One region of the Bacillus sp. FJAT-45350 genome, then DNA from elsewhere that is predicted to be linked to it. Evidence: riboswitches for the same ligand, from Rfam matches in the RefSeq annotation. Region 1 holds a riboswitch; each other region holds the start of a gene.
The links. A riboswitch is a leader RNA that binds a small molecule or an ion and turns the genes downstream of it on or off. The one in region 1 is predicted to bind lysine.
Positions count from the first base shown of each region.

Region 1 (6,013 bases):
TTGTATCTGCTAATATTCCAAGTGCTATTGATCCTACTGCTCCCATACCAAAGGCGAGACCGACAATTAAACCAGAGACGGTACCAATTTTTCCTGGTACGAGAACTTGGGCATAGACAACAGAAACGGAAAAGCTAGATAATATAATAAAGCCGATAATAGCAATTAAAGGGTAGGCAAGTACTGGACCTACATGCGGTAGCAACAATGCTAACGGGGCAGAACCAAGCATTGAAAGCATAATGATGTTTCTTTTTCCAAATCTGTCAGCAAGAGGTCCACCGGCAAATGTTCCAAAAGCACCTGCTGCTAAGAAAATAAATAGATATACTTGTACCTGACTAATCGTTAGATTGTATTGCTCAATTAAATAAAAAGCATAGTAGTTTGTCATTCCAGCATGGAACCATGAACGTGCAAAGACTAGAAAAATTAACAAGCTAATAGCCGAAAGAATTACTTTGCGATGAACTTTTGATTGGCTTTTATCTACTGATTTAGCTGTTTTTTTCGCTTTTGCTGTAATCGTCACTTGTTCTGAATACCATCTAGCGATATAAAATAAAAGACCAATGGCAAGTACTGCCACAAAGGTAAACCATATCGCTCCGAACTGTCCAAGTGGAACGAGTATCAAAGCGGTAATTAACGGAGCTAGTGCTTGGCCGGCATTTCCACCAACTTGATAGATTGATTGAGCAAAGCCACGGCGATTTCCAGCTGCCATATAAGCTACTCGTGAACCTTCTGGGTGGAAGGTAGCAGAGCCAAGGCCGATAAAAATAACGGATAACATTACTAACCAAAAAGATGGAGCAAAGGCTATTCCAAGTACACCAACCAACGTAAAACAAAGTCCTATTGGAAGTGCATACGGTGATGGTTTTCTATCGGTATATGCTCCAACGACTGGCTGAATGAGGGAGGAAGTTAAGTTTAGTGCGAATGCAATTAGTCCAAGTTGTGTAAAGGTTAATCCCATTGATTGTACGAGAATAGGAAACATTGCAGGTACGAGAGCTTGAATTGCATCATTTAATAGATGGACAAAACCTATGATAAGTAAAATTCGATATGCTGTTTTTTCTTGTGGTACCGGCGTTGTAACGTTTTTTGTTTGAACTTGCATATAAAATATTCTCCTCTTAATCTATAGTAAATAAAATGATTATAACACCATCGGATTGAAAAGTCTGAATTGTGAATTCATTTATTACAAAAAAGTTTCTACGAACGATTAAAGGCCGTTGAAAAAGTGAAAATTACACTTTTTCAGCGGCCTCGAACGATTTTAAAATACTTCAATGTGGATAAGTAGGGCAATGGCTTCGCGCACTACTCGTTCAGAGATAAGAAAATCACTTGTCACTGAACTTTTAAACATGTAGTGGCTTCGCACATTGCTTTTAACAAATTCCTCTATGTGGATTTTGTTCTGTTTAGTATGATTGTTTTCTAGTTAACGTAATGAGAGCAATCATGACGATGACAAAGGTTACTAATAATGTCACTAAACTTATTATCATGCTTCCTGTTAATCCAAGAACAATATATCCAATTACTGAAATCACTCCTGCAATAACAGCATAAGGGAGCTGTGTAATTACGTGATCAACGTGATGACAGCCTGCGCCAGTAGAAGAGAGAATCGTTGTATCAGAAATTGGTGAACAATGGTCTCCAAATACAGAGCCTGCTAGGACAGCAGCTAATGCTGGTAATAATAGAGAAACATCGATAACAGCCATAATTTGTCCAGCGATTGGTAGCATTAAGCCAAATGTTCCCCATGACGTCCCCGTAGAGAATGCCATAATTCCAGCGATAACAAATAGGATAGCAGGTAACCAACCAATGTTAATGTTAGAATTCTCTACTAATCCTGCAAGATATTGACCCGTTTCTAACTGACCAATTAAATCAACGATACTCCATGCGAAAATAAGGATATACACGGCAGGAAGCATACTCTTAATCCCTGCTTTAACAGCAAGACCGGATACCCCAGCCGACAAATCTTTTTGAGTTAAGAATAAAATAAAGCTAATCACTACACTAAATATACCACCATAAAGTAAAGCCGTTGCTACATCTGTATTTTCGAAAATATCTAGAATGGTTGCAGTACCATCAGTACCTTCAATTCCAGTATAAATCATAGCTCCAACTGTACCGATAACTAGTGCTATGATAGGAACAATCAGATTAAGAACTGTTCCTTTTTTGCTTACTGGTAAGTCTTCAGATAATTCACCAGGAATCTTACCCTTATCAGTATTATACGTTTGACCAGTTTTCACTGCCATTTGTTCATGTCTTTTCATACTACCAATATTAATATTGAAAATTGCTGTAACAAAAACTAATAAAATAGCAGTAATAACATAGAAGTTTAATGGAATCATTTGAATAAATGCTGAAAAGGCAGTATATTGAGTAATCTGATGTGTAGCAAAGATCGTCCCGATAATCCCGATAATATATGCTCCCCAACTTGAAATAGGTGAAACAACACAGATTGGGGCAGATGTTGAATCAATAATATAGGCCAATTTTGCACGAGATACACGGTGTCTATCAGTAATCGGACGGCTAACTTGTCCTACAGCTAATGCATTAAAATAATCATCAATAAAAATGATAATGCCAAGGAATGCTGTAACAATTTGCGCTCCAACTCTTGTTTTGACTCTCTTTAATGCCCATTCCCCGAATGCACGACTTCCGCCTGAAATCGTAATAAATGCTGAAATAATTCCTAATAGAAATAAGAATAATAGAATGTAGACATTCCATGTATTTAACCCACCATCAGAGATGAAAATATCTCTTATACTAGCAAGGATTGTTGAGACTGTAGCAACCGGAGAAAAGCTCTCAAGTAGTAAGGCTGCAGATATAACCCCGACACCCAATGATAAAATTACTCTTCTTGTTAAGAGAACCATCACAATGGCAAGAAGAGGGGGGATTAATGAAAAAATAGTTCCTATCAATTTTCTTCCTCCTTAACAATGTGTAGATGATCCATACAATAATAGAGAACACAAAAAAACAGAGAAGTGATAGACATATCTATCATTACTCTGTAATGTAGTAAATCTGCCACGACCAGTAGTTCTCCATTATGAACATAAATTCATCTTCATAATGACAGTGTTACCCTTATTTAAGGCAACCCCAACAGAAAAAATTGACATTTTCCCTGCTTCGGCGAAAACTCCTTTTTACAATGGTCAATGGTTGTCAGCCTCACATTGTATACTTATAGTTTTCGCACCTCTACCTCATCGAAAGACAAGGTAATATTAAATTGTAAACGCCTTAGTTATTATATCAGTAATATAAATATGGTCAAGTTGAAAGATTAGGTAAGATAAACAGAGATATCAAATTATATTGAGAAAATTTTTTAAATTTGTGTTAATCGATATATCCACTCTGACCATTTTTGAACAGACTGCGACCTACGTATAATCGTACTATTATTTGGATTTACATTTGCTTTATTTTCTTTCATAATCTCGATTCGTCTTTCCTTATTTAGGAACTGGTTAGGAACCCATTCTTGAAATGCAACATTGAATGGAGCATGTTCTAATATAGAAGAGATGAGTGACATATATTTTGCTTTGTATGACATAGACATAATGTTTCGACCTTTGTTACTTAGTTTGAAATAAGTGGTTCTATTCTTTTTGACTTTTTCAATGAGGCCTAAATAAACTCCAGCATCTGCGTGGTAATAAGATTGTCTACCATTAAAGTCGTAATTCTCAGCAATATCGTTGGGACTCATTTCTCGTTCATAAAGTAACCCTAATAAATCTACGACTCTTTCAAATGTATCCGCTTGTGGAAAGGGGATATCCGTTCTTTCTTCGACAAGGGGTGTGGAGTGTGCGAGATGTAGGACTTCTTCTATTGTTATTTTCTCGTTATCAATAATAAAATCTTGCTGCTTCAGTAAGCGAATAGAATTAAACACTTGGTCGTCGTCAAATGTATAGACAAAGAAACTAAAGATGTCATTAGAGTGTGTGAAGAATATTGGTATAATATTTTTATTCGTTTTGTTCTTCCAAACACGGTAAGGATAGAATAATTGGCGAATATTAAAGTCCTTCACAGTTTCCTTCTTGGCCTCAACGATTAGAAAGGAGTCTTTCGTTTCATATCCTCCATCAATCTCAATTTGAGAACCCTCTACGTTGATTGAAAAGGAACCTTCATGAGCAAGGTTAACTTCATAGTTGAAATGCTTTGAACCCATTCTCCCTGACACAGTTTGTAAAAGAGGAGCGTTTCTATTTAGTTCTAGTACATGTTGAAACATTCCTGAAACATGAGCTGCATGGAGAGCTGCGCTTTCAGAGTACAAGTCATCACGTTTAATTGTATCAATAAAATCAGGAATGCTAACACGGGTAGGAATTTGATCTTTATTGTATTTAACCTTTTCGAAAATCTCGAAGTTGCCGATTACATATTCGCTCCGAGAGAGAGGAAGAATCGATAATTTCGTTTCTTTAAACGGTTGTGGTAAGCTCGTCCTATGATCGAATTTACACATTAATCGAGGTTCGCGTACTTCACGTATGTCATTCGCTGCTATACGATAAAATCCATCTCGCTCAATACGCTGCACAATATTATATTTATCAAAAAGAAACTCCCACGCAACATCATTTTTTGTCTTTTGAGACATAGCTAAGTATCACCGCCTCATCTATTTTCCCTCTGGATGTAGCTTTCGAGTTAATGCTTCTGGTTGCTTTTACTGGAATCGCTTCAAAGTTAGCTTGTCCATATAAGTCACGAATAAAGTCCGTATATGAATTTGAAAGCATGACATAGCAACCTCTATCTGCAAGCTCAACAAAAACATCCTTCAAACGTACTTGTTCTTCTTTTCCAAAACCCGTTTGGGAATAACTTGTAAAAGAAGAAGTAGTAGAAACAGGATCATATGGTGGATCAAAATAGACTAAATCTCCCTTTTTCGCTTCTTCTAATACAGTCTTTGCAAAATCTTCGTTTGTTATTGTTACGTTGTTCTTATTTAAATAGTCATGGACAGTTAAAAGGACGTCTGAATTTACAATATTAGGATTTTTATAGCTACCTTTTGGTACATTATATTGACCTTTAGAGTTTACTCGGTATAAGCCGTTAAAGCATGTTTTATTTAAGTAGAGCACTCTAGCAGCTCGTTCAGTTAGAGATATGTTCTCAATTGTTCCATTACGGTCCCATTCTCTCACTATATAATAATAATTCTCATCTTGTCCGTGCTTTTCAGCATGTATTTCTAAATAAGTAATAAGCTTGTGAACATCGTCACGAATCGTCTGATAAACGTTCACAAGCTCTTGATTGACGTCATTTATATAAGCTTCCTTTGGTGCTATATCAAAAAGTAATGCTCCCGCACCAATAAACGGTTCGAAATATCGATTATAATCTTCGGGGAGATATTGTCTTAATACAGGCAAAAGCTGCCTTTTTCCTCCTGCCCATTTTAAAAATGGTTGTAAATTACTCGTCTTGTTCATCAATTCCACTCCCACTAAAAACAAAAACTTATGTTCGTTATTATGATTTCTAACAACAAGTATACTATAGAATGCTGAATTATGAATTATGATTTATTAATTGGAATTTAAATTTATAACTCATAACTCATAATTAATAATTACTCACTCCTCACCAGTTGCTCTAGTTCCTCAAGTGTATCATGAAGGGAAAGTAGTTCGTAGAAGATGATGACAATAGGTGTGAAGTGATGGTAAAACTGTTCTTGGTTACTTGGTTGTTTATTACTCTGATATTTGAATCGGATGTCTAGCTCATCAATATATAAATAATGGTTATCAGGTATTTGATGTTTTTCATCTTGAAGAATTTTCACCATTGATTCTAAAAGGTTTTCAATAAGATTCTTTTGTTCAGGGGTAAATTCAACTTTTTGATTCATGTATTGTAAGTTGCCGAGATGTAGAATGATTCGCTC
Region 1 is NZ_NISU01000001.1:1,782,316-1,788,328, reverse strand. It holds gene CD003_RS09005 (MFS transporter) at 1-1,129, opposite strand, end outside; gene CD003_RS09000 (Na+/H+ antiporter NhaC family protein) at 1,440-2,996, opposite strand; lysine riboswitch at 3,108-3,293, opposite strand; gene CD003_RS08995 (type II restriction enzyme) at 3,413-4,708, opposite strand; gene CD003_RS08990 (DNA adenine methylase) at 4,686-5,555, opposite strand; gene CD003_RS08985 (FUSC family protein) at 5,696-6,013, opposite strand, start outside.

Region 2 (6,013 bases), on a different contig from region 1:
ACATCTGAAGAACAACCTCGTCTAATTACGACTAGAAAAGTAAAGAAAGATGGAGGGAAATATTTCGGTCCATATCCTAATGCAGGTGCTGCTACAGAGACGAAGAAATTATTAGACCGATTATATCCATTAAGAAAGTGTAGTACGATCCCTGATCGTGTTTGTCTCTATTATCATATTAATCAATGCTTGGCCCCGTGTGTTAATGAAGTCAATCAAGATGAAAATAAACAGATGGTCCAAGAAATTACTCGCTTTTTAAACCAGGGACACGAGGAAGTAAAAAAAGAGTTAACAGAAAAAATGCTTAAAGCTTCTGAAGATTTAAATTTTGAGAGAGCAAAAGAGCTCCGAGACCAAATTCAGCATATCGATATGGTCATGCAAAAGCAAAAAATGACAATAAATGATCAAGTGAATCGAGATGTGTTCGCATTTGCCTATGATAAAGGGTGGATGTGTGTACAGGTCTTTTTTATTAGACAAGGGAAGTTAATTGAAAGGGATGTCTCGATATTTCCTTTTTATAAAGAGCCGGAAGAAGATTTATTAACGTTTATTGGACAGTTTTATATGAAAAAGGAGCATATTAAACCTTCCGAAATTCTTTTACCTGATAATATCGATAGCGACTTACTAAGCGAATTGTTACAAGTGAAAGTGCTACAGCCAAAGAGAGGGAAAAAGAAAGAGCTTCTTGAATTAGCTCATAAAAATGCTGAAATTGCTCTTAAAGAAAAATTTTCTTTAATTGAAAGAGATGAACAGCGCACGGTAAAGGCTGTAGAAAACCTAGGAAAAGTTCTGCAAATTAGCCCTCCGTATAGAATAGAAGCATTTGATAATTCTAATATCCAAGGAACCGATCCAGTATCGGCAATGGTGTCCTTTTTAGATGGAAAGCCAAGTAAAAAAGATTATCGAAAATATAAAATCAAAGATGTAGAAGGTCCTGATGACTACGCATCGATGCGTGAAGTTGTTCGACGACGCTACTTTCGTCTATTAAAAGAGGGTGCTCCACTACCTGATTTAATTGTCATTGATGGTGGTAAAGGTCAAATTTCTTCAGCTCAAAGTATTATTGAGGATGAGCTTGGTCTTTCGATTCCAGTATGTGGACTAGCAAAAGATGAAAAGCACCGAACGTCACAACTATTGATAGGTAATCCACCAGAGGAAGTCCCGTTAAAAAGAGATAGTCATGAGTTTTATTTATTACAGCGCATTCAAGATGAAGTTCACCGATTTGCGATTAGCTTTCATCGTCAAACGAGAGGGAAGTCGATGATATCCTCAGTGTTAGATGAAGTTCCAGGAGTTGGACAAAAGCGAAAACAACAGCTACTTAAGCATTTTGGATCAGTGAAAAAAATGAAGGAAGCGGGTATGGAGGAATTTAAAAAACTTAAAATACCTGAAAAAGTAGCTGAAGAAATTATTAAACATTTAAGTGAAAAGTAAATAAGTAAAACTTATTGTCAGATAGATAAAATTTTGTTATTATGAAAACTAACTTAATAAGCCGCGCTTCATATTTTGAAGTGATGGTAGAGGAGCGAAGACCATTAGTAAATGTTCTGAGGTGATTGAGTACCTAAGAAGAATATTGAAAGGGGAATTTGCCGAAGTGATAAGAGTCTCAATACTCTTTGAGCTGGACCTGTATTAAATAAGTGCAGGGCTGTCACACAGCCAACCTAAAAGTTGTGTGGAGAACTATCTCACGTGAGTAAGGGAACAAGTGTGGTACCGGATAGGTATGACAACAACAGTGAGGGGGTTTCTCTTTTCTGTTGTTTTTTTGTGTCCTTATTTACCTAAATGAAAGGATGGAGAAGATGTCAGTAGTCGTTCAAAAGTACGGTGGAACATCAGTTGGATCTGTGGAAAGAATTCAGCATGTCGCAGACCGAATTATTAAAACAGTAAACAGCGGGAAGCAAGTGGTGGCAGTTGTTTCAGCTATGGGGAAATCGACGGACCAATTGGTAGAACTTGCTCAACAAATATCTAAAAAACCGAGTAAAAGAGAAATGGATATGCTATTAACAACAGGTGAGCAAATCTCAATTTCGTTATTAACAATGGCACTTCAGCAACGAGGTCATGAAGCAGTATCACTGACAGGCTGGCAAGCAGGAATGATGACTGAGGAAATTCATGGCAATGCTCGTATTACAGAAATAAAGCCAGAGCGAATCGAAAAGCATTTAGAATCTGGCAAAATTGTTATTGTTGCTGGGTTCCAAGGGGTTTCAGATACAGGTGAGATTACAACACTTGGTCGAGGTGGTTCAGATACAACAGCTGTAGCATTAGCAGCGGGACTTTCAGCAGAACGCTGTGATATTTATACAGATGTAACGGGAGTTTTCACAACAGACCCTCGTTTTGTTAAAGATGCTAGAAAACTATTATCAATTTCTTATGATGAAATGCTAGAAATGGCAAACTTAGGAGCTGGTGTTCTACACCCTCGAGCTGTTGAGTTTGCAAAGAATCATCATGTAAAGCTAATGGTTGCTTCAAGTATGGTTGAAGAAGAAGGAACTTTGATTGAGGAGGAAGTATCGATGGAGAAAAATCTAATAGTAAGAGGAATTGCGTTTGAAAATGATGTAACGAAGGTAACAATTGCGGGCTTACCAAATGAATTAACAACTCTATCAACAGTTTTTACCCTTCTATCTGAAGCAGGGGTTAATGTAGATATCATTATTCAAAATCAAAGTAGTAAAGGTACAACCAATATTTCTTTTTCTATTAATGGGGCAGCACTAGAAGAAGTTTTGCAGTTACTGAATATGAATCAAGAGTCTTTGAAATTTGAGGATGTATATCACGAAGAGGATTTAGCAAAAGTATCAATTATCGGTTCGGGTATGGTATCTAACCCTGGTGTAGCAGCAACGATGTTTCAAGTGTTATCTGAAAGTGATGTAATGGTTAAAATGGTTAGCACATCAGAAATTAAAGTATCTGCAGTTGTAAATGAGACTAGTATGATTCAAGCTGTTGAAGCCCTTCATCGTGCATTTGAGCTTGAAGAAGTAGCACTAACAGTTTAAGCAAAAATGAGAGTCTGGGACAAAAGGTCAAAAACGGACCTTTTGTCCCAGACTTTTTTATTGATTTTATTTAATGCTGTCCTTTTCATCCCAATGGAGAGTAAAGAGAACTTTATCCTTCTTCGTCGTATAGACCGCCTCAGTTATGTATCCTTTTATATACTGGACTTGTTCAGCAAGAAATCCTGCCTCTAATTGATAGCATAAAGGGATTTTTTCTTCTAGCAAGGAAGATGTTAATTGTAACATCATTTCATTTCTTTTTTCTTTTACAAAGGTAAGTGTTCCCCACCCTGCCTTATCAAAGAATAGTATAATGTCATCAATCGCTTCTTTTTTATTTTTACGAGCTAGTGATTTACCAGCCCAGTATAAAGTCTGTTCATGTTCTTTACCTAAAAATTCCTCTAGTAATACATTTCGAATAAGATGGTAACCATAAACAGGCACTGTCTGTTCACTTTCCAAGATTGGATCTTTTGATTTTGCCATACATGTAACCCCTCTCTATATAAGTTAATTATAATCTCAAAGCACTTTTTTCTCTATAGATTCGTTATCTAGGAAGTGATATACTGAACTCCGAACTAAGTTGGAGGTAATATTATGAAATCATCATTAAATCAATTTTTAACTCCATTTCGTATCATTATCATTTCTTATATTGTAGCAATGATTCTTTTTAGCTTGTTGCTATTTTTACCAATATCTCAACAGAGTGGGGTAACTTTATCATATAGTGAAGCGTTATTTACGTCTGTTAGTGCCGTAAGTGTAACTGGTCTAACGGTTGTGAACGTTTCTGAAACATATAGCACAATAGGAATTATCTTTCTGGCCCTAGCCATTCAGCTCGGTGGAATTGGGATTATGACATTAGGAACATTTGTATGGATGTTGTTTGGTAAGAAAATTATCCTCTCACAACGCATGCTCATTATGGTTGACCAAAATCAGAATTCCTTTTCAGGGTTAGTTAATTTGATGAGAGGTATTCTACTTGTAGCTATCATCATTGAATTAATTGGAGCTGCAATTTTAGGTACATATTACATACGTTATTTTGATACTGTAGGTGAAGCGTATTATCAGGGGGCTTTTGCCTCGTTAAGTGCTTTTACAAATGCTGGATTTGACATTACTGGACAGTCACTCATACCATTTGCAAATGACTATTATGTCCAGTTAGTAACGATTCTTTTAATATTCGCAGGGGCAATTGGATTCCCTGTATTATTAGAATTGAAAGAATATTTTTCAAAGGAAAACCCAAACTTTAGATTTTCTTTATTTACAAAAATAACAACAACTACCTATTTTATTGTGTTTGCAATTGGTATCGTTGGAATTTGGGCATTGGAGTTCAACCATTATTATGTAGGTCTTGAATGGCATCAGCAGTTATTCCATTCGTTGTTTAATTCAGCAACAACTAGAAGTGGTGGTCTATCGATAATGGATGTTTCCGAATTAAGCTTAGCAACGCTATTATTTATATCAGGATTGATGATTATCGGGGCAAGTCCATCAAGTGTAGGTGGGGGAATTCGAACGACGACTTTAGCGGTTATGTTCTTAACAATAAAGAGCTTTGCTCTTGGAAAAAACGATGTAAAAGTATTTGGTCGTGAAATACATCCAGAGGATAGTCAAAAGGCATTTATCGTAATTTCAGTGTTTATCGTCATGCTTTTTGCGGCTGTCATATTAATTTCTGCATTTGAGCAGGGGAACCAAATCCCATTAGTAGCCATAATTTTTGAAACTGCATCAGCATTTGGAACTTGTGGCTTATCGATGGGAATTACATCAGAGCTTTCATTACCGAGTCAATTTATTCTAATGATTCTTATGTTTATAGGGAGAGTTGGACTGATCGTCTTCTTATTTTCAGTACGTCGTAAAGAGACGAAGAGTTACTATAAATATCCAACTGAGCGAATAATTATCGGTTAGTAGTAAATAATTAGGTAAAGATTTAATAGAAAGTAAAAATGATAGTTACTCATTAATTACCTAAAGACAATCTTTTTCTCACTTTATTTATTTAGTGAATAAAAGTAGTTGAAGGTTTGAGACCCTTTTAAAATAAGGGTTTAATGTGTACTATCATTTTTTTGTGCCTATATATATCGGAATTTTTCGACTAAATTTTGTAGACGTTTTCTTGACGATACTAAGGGATGGGAGTAAAATAAATTTGTCGGATTTTATTCACAGAAACTTAACCTAAGTTTCATATTATTCTTAATTTGGTAGCAACGAGATAAATACGGGGAGGTTTCAAATTTATAAGTTTAAAAGAAAGAGTAAGAGAGCAGTTGCTAGAAGTGTAAAAAAAATTAATATCTGGGGGGAAAATTGGTATGGCCGGTAACCGGGAATTTATGAATCGAAGACTACATTCATTATTAGGAGTCATTCCAGTAGGTTTATTCTTAATTATGCATTTAGGAGTTAACTACTTTGCTACTCAAGGAGCAAGTGCATTTAACCAAGCAGCAAACTTTATGGATAACCTACCATTTAAGTATGTTATGGAAATTTTTGTAATCTACATTCCATTACTTTATCATGCAATCTATGGTGTTTATATTGCGTTTCAAGCGAAAAATAATGCAGGGCGCTATGGTTTCTTTAGAAACTGGATGTTTTTCTTACAACGTGTAACAGGTATTATCACATTAATATTCGTTGTTTGGCATGTATGGGAAACACGTGTACAAGTATTCTTTGGAGCAACTGTAGAGTATAACATGATGGCTGATATTTTAAGTAGTCCATTTATGCTAGCTTTCTATATTATTGGGGTTGTTTCTACAACGTTCCACTTTGCTAATGGTTTATGGTCATTTGCTGTGTCTTGGGGTCTTACTGTAACACCTCGTTCACAAGTGATTTCAACATATGTAACATTGGCTATTTTCTTTGCGTTAACATTT
Region 2 is NZ_NISU01000002.1:435,142-441,154, forward strand. It holds gene uvrC (excinuclease ABC subunit UvrC) at 1-1,464, shown strand, start outside; lysine riboswitch at 1,544-1,730, shown strand; gene CD003_RS18680 (aspartate kinase) at 1,842-3,071, shown strand; gene CD003_RS18685 (YslB family protein) at 3,138-3,563, opposite strand; gene CD003_RS18690 (TrkH family potassium uptake protein) at 3,678-5,027, shown strand; gene CD003_RS18695 (succinate dehydrogenase cytochrome b558 subunit) at 5,438-6,013, shown strand, end outside.
Region 2: it holds a riboswitch for lysine, as region 1 does, so the genes downstream of both, CD003_RS18680 (aspartate kinase) here and CD003_RS09000 (Na+/H+ antiporter NhaC family protein) in region 1, are expected to answer to the same signal.

Region 3 (6,013 bases), 280 kb from region 1:
ACTCTGGCTAATTTGATTCGGCCCAACAATAGTTAATTGTTGTCCTACAAAAATTGTATCTGAATTCAACTGGTTCCATTGCTTTAGCTGTTCAACTGTTATTTGATGACTTCTAGCAATGAGGAATAGTGTATCCCCTGCTTTTACCGTATAAGTAGTTCCTGAGTTTGAAGAATTTTCATTAGATATTACACGAGTTGCCGAAACAAATCGTGCTTCCCAATAAGGTGAAAATGGACGAGTAATATGTACCCCTTGACTTGAAGAAGCATGAATCATTTCGTTGCTATTCATATAGACTCCTAAATGATTAATTCTTCCATCAAAGTTTGTGTCATAAAAAATAAGATCTCCTTTTCGTAAGTCCCCTTTGCTTACTGCCGTTCCAACTCGCGCTTGATCTTGACTAACCCTTGGTAAAGTAATCCCATGTTGGCCAAAAATATAGGCTGAAAACGAAGAGCAATCAAAGCTTGACGTATTCCCGAGTGGTGCTCCATATTGATATGGTGTTCCTATGTATTGCTTTCCTGTTTCTACAATTCGGTCTGCTACATTTGATGCAAACGCTTTCGTAGGAATGAAAAGTACAATAAGTAGAAGCAAAAGTAGTTTTTTCATGATGTCTTCCCTCCTAACTGAATCATACTGCGAATATTATCCAACTTCACTAGTAGATTACTAGGGAAAAAACGTATAATTGGTAATAATCTAGTAAAAGCTCCATTTCTGTAAATCTAATTCCATTACCTGAGTTGATTTGAACAGAAAAAAAGACAGTATTACGAGGTTGTCATTACCTGTAATACTGTCCTCTATAAAGTTAGCGAATTGACTTGTCTAGACGAAGTAAATCTTCATATGACTCACGTTGAATTGCGAGCTTCGCTGTTCCGTTTTCCACAAAGACAACAGCCGGTCTCGGGATACGGTTGTAGTTATTTGCCATCGAATATCCATATGCTCCCGTACAGAAGACAGCCAAAATATCTTCATGTTTTGCTTTAGGAAGTGGAAGATCCCAAATAAGCATATCTCCACTTTCACAGCATTTACCCGCAATGGAGAACTTGCTATCAGCTTCATCTAATGCACGATTTGCAAGAATCCCCTCATACTCCGCTTGATATAATGCAGGTCGAAGGTTATCACTCATACCACCATCAACTGATAGATAATGACGAACCTCTGGAATTTCTTTTTCAGAACCTACTGTATAAAGAGTCGTCCCTGCATCTCCCACTAATGATCTTCCTGGCTCAATCCAGATTTCAGGTACATCTATACCTAATTGATTAGATTGTTCTTTCACAGCATCAATTGTGGCATTCACATAGTCTGAAACAGGAAGTGGCTTATCTCCTTCGATATAACGAATACCGAATCCACCACCTAAATTTAATACTTTAGGGATATAATTTAATTCTTCTTTCCATTTCTTCACGTGAGTAAAGATTTTTTCGACAGCCATCACAAATCCTGTTGTTTCAAAAATTTGAGAACCAATATGACAGTGAAGACCTAGTAACTCAAACTGCTCTTTGTCTTGAATTCGTTTAATCGCTTTATCAACCTGACCACTTAATAAATCAAAACCGAACTTAGAGTCTTCTTGACCAGTCGAAATATAATCGTGAGTATGCGCTTCTACACCAGGTGTCGTTCGAAGTAATACTGAAATTTTCTTTTGATGACGTTCACTTGCTTGCTCGAGTAAGTCTAATTCGTAGAAGTTATCAACGACGAAGCAACCAATTCCCGCTTCAACAGCAAAATCAATTTCTTCCTTGCTCTTATTGTTTCCATGAAAGTGAATTCTCTCCATTGGAAACTTAGCCGCAACAGCTGTATATAACTCTCCTCCAGAAACAACATCTAAGCTTAGTCCAAGGTCATCAACTAACTCTATCATAGCAATGCAGCTGAACGCTTTGCTTGCGTATGCAACTTGAGCTATTACTCCTTGCTTTTTAAAAGCCTCTTGAAATTGATGTGCTCTTTCTCGAATTAATTCCACATCATACACAAATAAAGGCGTACCAAATTCATTTGCTAACTTCACTGTATCAACTGAACCTATTTCTAAATGCCCAAGTTCATTTATTTTACTAGTACCATGTAAAAACATATTCTTCTCTCCTTAATAATGTTCATTAGAAAAGCAGCTAATGTATAAGGAACACTAGCTGCTATATAGAATATAGAAAGCAATAGTAACCTCAAGTCATAAGAATAGTACTCCACTATAATAAACACTATAGTGACAGTCCGTTACTTATTTAGTAACGACCCAGCAATAAAAGATTGTGGCATCCTCTTTCACTTCGGCAAGTTGACCTTCCCATTCGCTTCACAGTTACCACAAACTCCACAAATGTACTTTTTCACCTTGCACCTCTACCCCATCGTTTTGACGAGGCTATTCTTTATTTGGAATGTCAATTATTATCCCACTCTAACACAAAGAAGAATGAGGAGCAAGCCTCATTCTTCTTTCAGTATTACGATTGTTTAATTGGATCTTTAGGACCAACAATACTTGGTCTCTTTTTAATATTAGGTACTGATGTACGTACAAGTATTTGCCAGAATGCAGCTGGATCAAATGGTAGGAATGGCCACATATAAGGCTTATTTAATGTTTTAATGCTAACTAATAGAAGGAAGAAAATCGCTGTCGCAATAATAAAGCCGGGTGCTTGGAAAATAGCAACGACAATGAGTAGTAATAAGCGAACGACTTTCAACGCAATCCCTAACTCATAACTCGGTGTCGCGAACATCCCTATTGCTCCTAGTGCAACATATAAGATAACTTCTGCTGTAAATAAACCAACTTGAATGGCTATATCACCAATTAATAATGCAGCTACTAACCCAAGGGCGGTTGCTAATGGAGAAGGTGTATGGATCGCAGCCATCCTCAAGAGCTCTATCCCAATTTCAGCAATAAATATTTGAGCAAATATCGGTACATTTATGTCATCATTGGGACCAATAAAATCAATCGCCTCTGGTACCATGTCTGGTGTCATAACCATTAATAACCACAAAGGTAAAATGAATAATGAAATAACAATACCTGCAAAACGAACCCATCGTAGAAACGTTCCAATAGCAGGTGCTTGACGATATTCTTCCGCATGCTGTACATGGTGGAATAACGTTGTAGGAACGATGATAACACTCGGTGACGCATCAACGGTAATAACGACATGACCCTCTAATAAATGTGTAGCTGCCACATCAGGGCGTTCCGTATAACGAACAAGCGGAAATGGATTAAAGCCTTGTTTTACTATATACTCCTCAACTACCTTGTCCGCCATCGTTAATCCATCAATATTAATTGCTTTTAGTTCTTTTTTTATAATATCTACTAAATCTGGATCAGCGACATCTTCTAAGTATGAAATACATATATCCGTCTTTGAACGTTCTCCTACCTGCATAATTTCATTTCGGTAACGTTCATCCCGAATTCTACGTCTTGTTAATGCCGTATTTTGAATGATGTTTTCCGTATATCCATCACGAGCACCTCTTACAACTCGTTCAGTATCAGGCTCGTCAGGTCCTCTACCAGGATAGCTTCTAACATCTACAACAAAGGCTTCGTCTTCCCCTTCAACTAAAATAAATATGAGTCCTGAAAGCATTTGTGAAATGGCATCGTCTAACGTATCAACAAACTCTACTTGTACATGTGTTAGATGATTTTCAATCGCCCTCTTCACATTGTCTGGCTTTTCTTCCCTTGAGTCGACGAGCATTAATTCTCTTAGTACTTCAATGATATATTGAATATCACATAAACCATTTGTAAAGTAAATTTGGATTTCTTTATCAAAGATCGTTAATTTTCTTACCCCGACGTCAAAGCTTTTCCCAATTCCAAGCCTGGACTTAAGAGCAACTTCATTCTCTATAATTTTCTTTGAAATAGGCTGTTTCATTTTCTCTTGCTGCTCACTCATGATTTCCGCTCCTTTCTAAGATAATCTCCACTGCTTTCCTGGTGATGGGAGCGCCTTTTTCCGGGACATCTTGACCAGCCATCTTTCCAATATCACCGACACCTACAACAATAGGTATGTTCATTTCGTCCAATATATATACAGTATCTCCATCAATTCTACCTATTTCCAAATCTTGCAATCCGTTTTTGTCAACTCCATACTCAGTTAAGTTTCCATACCTATCAATGCTTACATCTACCTTCGTCCATTCCGAGAAATGTGTCGTTGACGCAACAGCAATTGCACCAAGTACTTCTATTGATGAATCATTTGCTACATAGCGCATAGCATGTTCACCTGGCCCTTCCCGTTGAAAGCCACAATCATCAAACATAACTAGAACAGGTTCAGTAGGAGCTTTATGAATCAGCTCTACTAACTCTTCACCTGATAACCTTGAAGGGTTCCCTCCTGAGCTCGTTATACAACGGCCACCTATTTGTTTTGCAACGATTTGAACTGCATGTTTCGCTGATTGATCGCCGTCCGTAATGAGAATGACTCGCTTTTTTTCACTCACTACTTTCACCCCCTCGGTTTGAATACAATTGCTACTAAAAAACCAAATAATATTGAAGTAGAAATCCCTACAGATGTAACCTCGAAAATTCCCATCCCTACTCCTAAAAATCCATATCTCTCTGACTCAGCCATCGCCCCGTGAACGAGTGAATGTCCAAAGCTAGTGATTGGGACGGTTGCACCTGCCCCGGCAAAGTCAATGAGCCTATCATACAAATGAAATCCATCTAAAAGTGCTCCGGCAACAACTAAGGTACTCATCATATGAGTTGGCGTTAGCTTCAGGACATCTAGTAAAAGTTGACCTACAATACATATAGTTCCACCAACAACAAAGGCAATTACATATTCCATCATGAATCTATCACCTCAGACTCTAAAACAACTCCATGAGCAATACATGGAATCGATTCCTTTTGTTGCATCATTGTAGGACTAAGAAGTGCTCCTGTAGCGACAACAAGCATTCGTTTAATCTTGCCTTTTTTCATTTCATTCACCAAATGACCATATGTAACAACAGCAGGACATGCACACCCACTGCCTCCAGCAAAAATATTTTGATCTTGGCTGTAAATCATCACACCACAGTCTTGATAATTATTATGGAGGCTAATCCCTTGTTCTTTTAATAACATTTTGACAATGCCACTACCAACTCTTGATAAATCTCCTGTCACTATTAAATCGTAGTCTTCTGCTTTTCTACCTGTATCCTGTAAATGAGCAACAATTGTGTCGCAAGCTGCTGGAGCCATAGCTGAACCCATATCAAATGGATTTTTAATTCCTAAGTCAACAACTTTACCAATTGTAGCCTCACGTATTTTTATCCCTAATTGACCTGGTTTTTTGCTTATTAAAGCTGCTCCTGCTCCTGTCACTGTAAAAGTAGAGGATTCTGGTCTCTGTCCACCAAATTCAGTAGGATACCTGAACTGTCGCTCAGCAGTGGCATTATGACTACTCGTTGCAGCTATTATTTTATTTGCATAACCACCATCAACTAAGACTGATCCCATAGCTAATGTCTCAATAGCTGTTGCACAAGCTGAAAACATTCCTAAAAAAGGAATTCCCATTGATCTAGCAACATAATTCGAAGTCACATTTTGATTTAATAAATCTCCTGCAAGAAAAAAGTCTATTTCTTTTTCTTTGAGATTTTGTTTTTGTAAACATGAGTCAATTGAATCCATTAATAATTTTCGTTCAGCTAGTTCCCAGTTGGCTTCACCGCAATAGAGATTATCATAGCTCGTATCAAAATCTTCTTTTAACGGCCCTTCTGATTCAATTGGACCTACAGCTGTACCCGTTGAAGTGAGATAGATTCCGTCTTCGAATCGCCATGTTTGATTACCAACGAGCTTCACATCGCTCTGCCTCCTTTGTTAGCTAATTAGCGTTTGAACAAGTAGTCTTGTGAGTCCTACTAAATAAGCTGACACAACACCAAACACAATAACCGC
Region 3 is NZ_NISU01000001.1:2,060,575-2,066,587, forward strand. It holds gene CD003_RS10355 (LysM peptidoglycan-binding domain-containing protein) at 1-621, opposite strand, end outside; gene lysA (diaminopimelate decarboxylase) at 824-2,128, opposite strand; lysine riboswitch at 2,226-2,408, opposite strand; gene CD003_RS10365 (spore germination protein) at 2,502-3,977, opposite strand; gene CD003_RS10370 (stage V sporulation protein AE) at 3,970-4,539, opposite strand; gene spoVAE (stage V sporulation protein AE) at 4,545-4,895, opposite strand; gene spoVAD (stage V sporulation protein AD) at 4,895-5,917, opposite strand; gene spoVAC (stage V sporulation protein AC) at 5,936-6,013, opposite strand, start outside.
Region 3: it holds a riboswitch for lysine, as region 1 does, so the genes downstream of both, lysA (diaminopimelate decarboxylase) here and CD003_RS09000 (Na+/H+ antiporter NhaC family protein) in region 1, are expected to answer to the same signal.